One region of the Microbacterium sp. zg-B185 genome, then DNA from elsewhere that is predicted to be linked to it. Evidence: predicted binding sites of a transcription regulator. Region 1 holds the regulator's gene; the other holds the start of a gene.
What was found. Region 1 encodes HrcA, which represses chaperone genes, less so after heat shock. Its sites were predicted from a motif close to TTNGCACTCGNNNNNNNCGAGTGCNAA; they were not measured.
Positions count from the first base shown of each region.

Region 2: a site for HrcA is predicted at 2,344-2,370, ahead of groES (co-chaperone GroES). Genes of this name have one in related genera too.

Region 1 covers NZ_CP126739.1:1,601,599-1,606,073, forward strand. Annotated here, with positions in the region: gene hemW (radical SAM family heme chaperone HemW) at 1-1,026, shown strand, start outside; gene hrcA (heat-inducible transcriptional repressor HrcA) at 1,113-2,153, shown strand; gene dnaJ (molecular chaperone DnaJ) at 2,208-3,323, shown strand; gene QNO12_RS07750 (16S rRNA (uracil(1498)-N(3))-methyltransferase) at 3,327-4,076, shown strand; gene QNO12_RS07755 (HIT domain-containing protein) at 4,117-4,464, shown strand.
Region 2 covers NZ_CP126739.1:2,842,510-2,846,984, reverse strand. Annotated here, with positions in the region: gene QNO12_RS13645 (helix-turn-helix transcriptional regulator) at 1-136, opposite strand, end outside; gene QNO12_RS13640 (Hsp70 family protein) at 145-2,061, opposite strand; gene groES (co-chaperone GroES) at 2,453-2,749, shown strand; gene rarD (EamA family transporter RarD) at 3,098-4,021, shown strand; gene QNO12_RS13625 (metal-sensitive transcriptional regulator) at 4,051-4,347, opposite strand; gene QNO12_RS13620 (heavy metal translocating P-type ATPase) at 4,344-4,475, opposite strand, start outside.

The DNA.
Region 1 (4,475 bases):
GACACTCTGCTGCAGGAGGTGCAGCTGGCCGGTCGGGTGCTGTCCCAGATCGGTCCGCCCCGCCCCGCCGCCACCGTGTTCTTCGGCGGGGGCACGCCGACGCTGCTCCCACCGGGTGACCTGGTGCGCATGCTCGAGGGTGTCCGCTCGACGTTCGGCATCGCGCCGGATGCCGAGATCACCGTCGAGGCCAACCCGGACACGGTGACCGGCGCGACCGCGTCGATGCTCGCCGCGGTCGGGGTGACCCGGCTGTCGATCGGGATGCAGTCCGCGGTCCCGCACGTTCTCGCGGCGCTGGATCGCACCCACGTACCCGGGAACGTCCGCACCGCGGTCGAGGCCGCGCGGAATGCGGGACTGGACGTGAGCCTGGACCTGATCTACGGAGCGCCGGGCGAGTCGCTGGCGGACTGGCGGGCTTCGCTCGAGGCGGCCGCGGCGCTGCAGCCGGATCACATCTCGGCCTACGCGCTCATCGTGGAGGAGGGGACCAAGCTCGCGCGCCAGATCCGCCGCGGCGAGGTCGTCACACCCGATGACGACCTCCAGGCGGACATGTACGAGCTTGCAGACGACCTGCTCGAAAGCGCCGGCTACCAGTGGTACGAAGTGTCCAACTGGACCCGCGATGCGGCGCACCGCTCCCGGCACAACATGGCCTACTGGCAGGGTGCGGACTGGTGGGGTTTCGGTCCCGGTGCCCACAGCCACCTGGCCGGCGTGCGCTTCTGGAATGTGAAGCATCCCGCCGCGTACGCCCAGCGCCTGGCGGCGGGCGAGTCGCCCGCCGCGGCGCGCGAGCGACCGGATGCCGCAGCACGGGCGCTGGAGAGCGTGCTGCTGCGCACGCGCGTGCGGGAGGGACTGCCCATCTCCGAACTGCTCGGCGAGGGCCGCCACGCGGTCGCCGCCCTCATCGCCGACGGTCTGATCGACGGTTCCGCGGCCGTGCACGGTCGCATCGTGCTGACCCGTCGGGGCCGGCTGCTGGCGGACGCCGTGGTGCGCGCCCTCACCGACTGAGGAGCATCCCGCTCGCCGCGTCTGCGATCCGGTAGAATTGGCACTCAGATCGTAGGAGTGCCAATTCGAGCGCGTGGGGAGGCGAGATGGTCACCGACAGAGGACTGCAGGTGCTGCGGGCGATCGTTCAGGACTTCGTCGACACGCGCGAGCCGGTCGGCAGCAAGGCCATCGTGGAACGCCACGCGTTCGGCGTGTCCGCAGCGACGATCCGCAACGACATGGCCCTGCTGGAGGACGAGGAGCTGATCGCAGCCCCGCACACCTCCTCTGGTCGCGTCCCCACCGACAAGGGCTATCGCGTCTTCGTCGATCATCTCGCCGAAGTGCGGCCCCTGTCGCCGGCCCAGCGCAGCGCGATCTCGGCGTTCCTCGATGGCCCCGGCGACCTCGACGACGTGCTGGCGCGGACGGTGCGTGCGCTGACTCAGCTGACCGGTCAGGTCGCCATCGTGCAGTACCCGTCCTTCGCGCGCGCCACGATCTCGCACGTCGAGCTGGTGCAGCTCGGCGGCGGGCGCATCCTGGTGATCGTGGTGACCGACACCGGCCGGGTCTCGCAGCGGCTCGCGTTGGTCCGAGACGAGTTCGACGACGAGGATCTGGCTCGGGTGCGCGCCGAGGTCGCCTCCCTCGTGGTCGGCCTGCCTGTGCGTGAGGGCGTCCAGCGCGTGCAGGAGCGCCTGGCACAGGATGACCCGTCGCCGACGCCACCGGACGTGGCGACCGCGGCGATCGTGCGGGTCCTCGCCGAAGAGCTCGAGGAATTCCGCCACGACCGGCTCGTCATGGCCGGCGCAGCCAATCTCGCGCGCAGCGAGGCGGACTTCCGAGGGAGCATCTATCCGCTGCTCGAGGCGATCGAGGAGCAGGTGACCCTCATGAAGCTGATGAGCGAGATGGTGGCGGACGATCACGGTCTGGCGGCCAGCATCGGTCGGGAGAACGAGCCGTTCGGGCTGGCCGAGGCATCGGTCGTGGCGAGCGAATACGACGCCACCGGCGCTCGGGCCAGGGTCGGCCTGCTCGGCCCCACGCGGATGGACTATCCGACGAATTTCGCGGCGGTACGAGCCGTCGCGCGCTATCTCACCCGGATGCTCGACGAAGACGAGAGTGCCCGCTGACGCGGCATCCGGAACCAGATGATCCCGCGCGACGCGCGGACAGGAAGGCGATTTGTGGTCGACCACTACGAGGTCCTCGGAGTTGCGCGCGACGCGACCCCGGACGAGATCAAGAAGGCGTACCGGCGTCTTGCGCGGGAGCTTCATCCCGACGTCAATCCCGGAGATGACGCTTCCGAGCGATTCAAGCTCGTGACCCACGCGTACGACGTGCTGAGCGACCCCGATCAGCGGGCGCGCTACGACGTCGGCGGGAACGATTCGCCCTTCGGCGGCGGCGCGCAGGGCTTCGGCGGCTTCGGCGACATCTTCGAGACCTTCTTCGGGTCCGGGGGAGGCCAGCGCGCCGGACGGCCGCGGTCCCGTCGTGAGCGCGGGCAGGACGCGCTGGTCCGGGTGACCCTGGACCTGAAGGACGTCGTGTTCGGCGTGCATCGGGACATCGACGTGGACACCGCGGTGCTGTGCGACACGTGCCACGGATCGTGCACCCAGCCCGGAACGTCCCCCGTCACGTGCGACATCTGCCACGGGTCCGGCCACGTGCAGCGCACCGTGCGCAGCCTGCTCGGAAACGTCGTGACCAGCCAGCCGTGCGGCGTCTGCCAGGGTTACGGCACGACGATCCCCTACCCGTGCGCCACCTGCCAGGGCCAGGGCCGCGTCCGCGCCCGACGCACCGTCTCGCTCGACATCCCCGCCGGCGTGGAGACGGGTCTGCGGCTGCAGCTTCCCGGGTCCGGCGAGGTCGGCCCCGCCGGCGGTCCCAACGGCGATCTCTACATCGAGGTCACCGTCTCGCCGGATGAGGAGTTCAGCCGTGACGGGGACGACCTGCTCGCGACGCTGGAGGTGTCGATGCCCGATGCGATCCTGGGCACCACCACGACCATCGAGTCCCTCGACGGACCTGTCGACCTGGAGATCCGGCCGGGGGTTCAGGGCGGCGACGTGCTGACCATCAAGGGTCGCGGCATCACCCCGCTGCGGGGCACGCAGCGCGGCGACCTGCGCGTGGGCGTTCACGTGGTCACGCCCACCCGGCTGGATGCCAAGGAGCGCGCCCTGGTCGAAGAGTTCGCCAAGCGGACCAAGTCGCCGCCGCCGCGACTGGCCGAATTCCACCAGGGACTGTTCGCGAAGCTGCGCGACCGCTTCCGGAACGGATGACCGGTGGCGCTGCACTTCCTGCTGCCGGAGGCCGTCCAGCGCAGCGCGGTGGAGGCGCAGCCCGGTGACACGGTTCTGCTGACCGGCGCCGAGGCGCATCACGCGGCGGCGGTCCGCCGAGTCCGGGTCGGTGAGGGCGTCACCGTCGGCGATGGCCGAGGTACGTGGCTGTCGGGGGAGTGCGAATCTGTGTCGCCTCGAGAGGTGGTGGTGCGGATCACGGCGCGCGCCGACATCCCCGCTCCCGTCCCGCGCATCGTGCTCGCGCAGGCGCTGGCCAAGGGGGATCGCGATGAGCTTGCGGTCCAGGCGGCGACCGAACTCGGAGTCGACGAGATCCTCCCGTGGCAGGCCGCCCGGAGCGTTTCCCGGTGGGACGCGGCGAAGGCGGACAAGGGCCGCACTCGCTGGGCGGCGATCGTGCGCGAAGCCGCCAAGCAGGCGCACCGGGCGTGGGTTCCGGACGTCGCACCGCTGGCGACGGCCGCCGAGCTGGCAGCGCGCGCCGCGGCATCCCACGTCATCGTCCTCGAGCCCTCCGCCGACCTGCGCCTGAGCGCTCTGAGCCTGAGCCCCGGAACGCGCGAGGTGATCCTCGTCGTCGGACCAGAAGGCGGCATCGCTCCGGAAGAGCTGCTGCTCCTGCAGCGCGCCGGGGCGACCGCGGCCCGACTGGGGGACACCGTGCTGCGCACCTCGACCGCCGGTCCCGCGGCCCTGGCCGTCCTCAACGCCGCACTGGGACGCTGGTGAGCGCCCGCCGCGGCAGGTGCCCCGCCGGTAGACTGGCCGGATGAGCGAACCGTCGATCTTCACCCGCATCCTGAACGGCGAGATCCCCTCGGAGATCATCGCCGAGACGGAGAACGCGTTCGCGATCCGCGACATCGCGCCCCGTGCGCCCGTGCACCTGCTGGTGATCCCCAAGTCCGACGAATACCGGAACGTCGTGGAGCTGGCGGCGGGCGATCCCGACCTGCTCGCCGAGCTGGTCGGGCTGGCCAACTCGGTGGCCGCCGAGCACGCGGATGGCGATTTCCGACTCGTCTTCAACACCGGCCCCCGCTCCGGTCAGACCGTCTTCCACGTCCACGGGCACGTCCTGGCCGGGGACCTGACCGAATCGGGTCTCGGTGGCTGACGCCGACGCCA
Region 2 (4,475 bases), 1.2 Mb from region 1:
TGCCCACCACGAACGCCCGCGCGGGGCTGTCGCCCGCCGAGGCGATCGACTCCATCACCGGACGTGCTTGTCGCTCCCAGATGAACAGGGCCTCGGCATCCGACAGCACATTCTCATCAGACTGAACGGTTGACATCGTCAGGTTCAGGTGATGATGTCGGGACTCGGGCTACCAGTGGGGGCTGGGGTTTCGGGCGGCGCCGGTTCCGGATCAGGAGCCGTCGTCGGTTCCACCACCGGGTCAGCTTCGACCGGCGGATCGACCGGCGGATCGACCGGCGGATCTACCGGTGGATCAACCGGCGGGTCCGTGGGGTCGGTCGGCGGGTCCGTGGGGTCGGTCGGCGGGTCGGACGGGTCCGTGGGCGGGTTGGACGGGTCGGTCGGCGGGTTGGACGGGTCCGTGGGCGGGTTGGACGGGTCCGTCGGATTTTCGTTGTTCGCCGGCGGGTTGGACGGGTCGTTGTTCGCCGGCGGGTTGGACGGGTTGTTCGCCGGCGGGTTGGAACTCGAGCTCGGCGGAGTGGTCGGCTTGGCCGTGGTCTGCGTGGCGGGCGGGGCCACCGGCGTGGCGCTGCGACGCGGATTCGGGTTCGCTCCGGTGGACCGCCGGGGCGCGTCGTCGTTGATCACCGGTGCCGCTTCGACGACCGGTGCGCCCGGCACGACCGGCTCGGCGATCGCCGGCGTCGTGGGGGCGGCGGTGGATGTCGTCGGGGACGGCGAGCGGTCGGCGGTGCCGGAGCCCGCGGTCATCGTGCTCGCGAAGACGATCGCCGCCGCGATGGTCAGGGCAGCACCGCCCAGAACGAACGGCGAGGACTTGCGTGCCTTGCTCACCGGCGAGACGAAGTTGGGTGCGCCGTCCACGACCGCTGTGTCCGCCTCGAGCAGGGCGAGTTCGGATCCGGCCGCGCTGTCGCCGATCAGCGCCAGCGCAGTGCCACCGGCCAAGGCGAGGTGCTTGTCGTTGAGGCGGATCAGTGCCGTGCGGGCGGCACCCAGGGCGATGGCCGCCTTCGGGTCCGCGTCGATCGCGATCGGCCGGTCGAACCGCTCGGACAGACGCTGCGCGACGAACGGGATGCGGGACGAGCCGCCGATCAGGAGGATCGACTCGAGCGCTTCCGGCTCGAGACTGGCGCCCTCGAGCGCGTCGTCCAGCGCGTCCATCGTCTTGTCCAGCGACCCGCTGATCATGTCCTCGAACTCGGACCGCGTGAGTCGCACGCTGGTGTGCGTCGGGGGGACGACGACCGGGACGGTGGCCTCGGAGTCGAAGGAGAGGGCTTCTTTGGCGTCCACGGATTCGCGGCGCAGCTGGGACAGCGAGAGGCGGATGGCGGGGTCGGTCATATCGAGCGACCCGACATCCAGACCCGCGGCGGTCACGACGTGGCGCATCACGGCGTCGTCGAAGTCCACGCCGCCGAGGTTGTCGATGCCGACCGGCTCGCCCACGAGGGCGAAGGAGCCGTCGATCTCCTTGCGGAGGATGACGGAGTCGAATGTGCCGCCGCCGAGGTCGTAGACCGCGAGGGTCTCGCCCATCTCCAGCGCGCGGGATGCCTCGTAGTGCCGCGCTGCGGCCTCGGGCTCGGTGATCAGCTCGACCTCGCCGACGCCCTCGCGGTGCAGGGCGGAGCGGATCAGCTCGATGCGGTGGCCGCCCCACGCGGTGGGGTGCGTGAGCGACACGGCTTCGGGCCGCCGTCCCTCGCGCTCGGTGACCAGCGCGACGATCGAGGCGACCGTCTTGGCATACAGCTGCTCGGCCGGCAGTGATCGGTCGCCGACGACGATCGGAACCTCGTCGCCGATGCTGCGCTTGAACTCGCGGATCAGCCGGTCGGGCTGGGTGACTCCGCGCCGCTCGGCGGCATCGCCGAAGGACAGTTCCCCGCCGTCTCCGACGAATACGACCGTGGCGACACTGTCGCTCTTGCGGCCCAGCGCGAACGGCGCCGTGACGATGCTTCCGTCTGCCGCGACGCGTGCGGTAGCTGCTGCTATCCGACTCGTCCCCACATCGACGGCCAGAAAATATGACACCTCTGTCATGTCTCGTTCCCCCAAGAACTAGACGTGCGACTTCCCCCAGTTATGTCTACCATCGCTGAGGCTTCTGTGCGAGAGCCGTCGGCGTCGGCATCCGAACTGCCACGGATCGTTCCCCACTTCCTTCTTCGGAAGTGAGGAGCACAATTCGCGACCACTGATACGAGGGCCGATGAACTCTCGGACGGTGCCCGCTAACCCCCTGAGATTTGGAGCACCACCCCCCAGCATGGCACAGAAAGGTGCTTCTGCGCACACTTCCCGCATAACCGTGTTACGCCGGAATTGGCACTCACGTTGCATGAGTGCCAGTGCTTGCCTAGACTGAGATTTAGCACTCTCACCTCGAGGGTGCTAACCAGTCTTGAGTTTCAAGGAAAGCAGAGGTACACCCGTGTCGGTTTCCATCAAGCCGCTCGAGGATCGCATCGTCATCCGCCAGGTCGAGGCCGAGCAGACCACGGCGAGCGGTCTGGTCATCCCGGACACCGCTAAGGAAAAGCCCCAGGAGGGCGAGGTCGTAGCGGTCGGACCCGGTCGCATCGACGACAACGGCAACCGCGTTCCGCTGGACGTCGCCGTGGGCGACGTCGTGCTCTACAGCAAGTACGGCGGCACCGAGGTCAAGTTCGGTGCAGACGAGTTCCTCGTTCTGTCGGCGCGCGACGTCCTCGCGGTCGTCGTCCGCTAACACCCGCAGTTCGCGAAAGGTCCGGAAGCCTCGGCATCCGGACCTTTCGCATGCCCGCGCTCGCCCGCCGGGGCGCACAACTCCTGCGTTCTGCGCGCTACGCCGCCGGGATCGCACCGACCACCGTGGGCCTGATCCTCCTTGTGCAGGAGTTGTGCGCCGCCAGTGCCGGCGTCGACGTGCGCTCCGTGCGCGCCACGGCCCGGGTGGTGGCCCGCTCGCGGCCATCCGCAGCCGGGTGCGCACCCGTACGCTGGGTGAGTGACCCGTGACCTCTCTTCCGCGCCCGACGCGGCATCCGGTTCACCCGAGCCGGCCCGGCCCGCTACCGGAGCGGCTGCAGCACCGGTGGATGCCGCGCGCGAGCGTTCGCTCGGCGGCATCTACGCCTTCTCGGCCTATCTGCTGTGGGGGTTCCTGCCCCTGTACTTCCTGCTGCTCCTTCCGACCGGACCGTGGGAGCTGGTCGCCTGGCGCATCGTGCTCTCGCTCGGGTTCTGCGCGCTCCTGCTGACCGTCGTGCGCGGGTGGCGCAGACTCGCGGCCATCGTGCGACAGCCGCGGTTGCTGCTGTGGACCGCGCTGGCCGGTGTGCTCATCTACGTCAACTGGCAGGTCTTCATCCTCGCCGCGCTGACCGGGCACGTCATCGAGACGAGCCTCGGCTACTTCATCAACCCGATCGTCACGGTCGTGCTGGGCGTGCTGGTGCTGCGCGAGCGACTGCGCCCCACGCAGTGGATCGCCCTCGCGCTGGCCGCGGTGGCGGTGGGCGTGATCGTCGTCGGCTACGGCGCCTTCCCCTGGGTGGCACTGACCCTGGCATTCTCGTTCGGCCTCTACGGCCTGGTCAAGAAGCGCCTCGGCCCCGCCGTCGACGCCGTCAGCGGGCTGACGCTCGAGACGCTCTGGCTGGCACCGGTGGGGATCGCGATCCTTCTCGTCGTCAGCACCACGACGGGACTGACGATGGGCGCTGCCGGCCCGTGGCACGCGGTGCTGCTGTGCCTGGTGGGCGTGGTCACCGCCGTCCCGCTGCTGCTGTTCGCCGCCGGCGCGCGGCGGGTGCCGCTGACCGTGATCGGACTGCTGCAGTTCGTCGCCCCGATCCTGCAGTTCATCACCGGCGCGTGGCTGCTGGGCGAGCCGATGCCGCTGGAGCGCTGGATCGGGTTCGGCCTGGTCTGGTTCGCGCTGATCGTGCTGACCGTGGACTCGCTGGTGTTCGCGCGTCGCGCGCGCGTCGTCTCGGACGTCGGCGCGCTGACCTGACGCGGGCCTGGCGGCCGGCCCCGACGCGGTTACCGCACCAACCGCGCGATCGCGGCCGTCGCCTCGGAGATCTTGGCGTCCGCCTCGTCGCCTCCGAGGCGTGCGGCATCCACGACGCAGTGCCGCAGATGGTCATCGAGCAGGCCGATCGCGACGGCCTCCAGCGCGCTGGTCAGCGCGCTGATCTGGGTCAGGATGTCGATGCAGTACTTCTCGTCCTCGACCATCTTGTGGATGCCGCGGGCCTGACCCTCGATGCGGCGCATGCGGTTGAGGTACTTCTCTTTGTCGGTGATGTACCCGTGCTGGGTGTGGACGTCGGTCATGACAGCTCCTTGGCGTGGGAATCCATAACGGTCGGCAGCGCGCGCGAGCCGACCGGAACGTTCGGCGGTGCGTCCTTCGACAGGCTCCGGAAGCGGCGCAGGCGCAGACTGTTGCCGACGACGAAGAC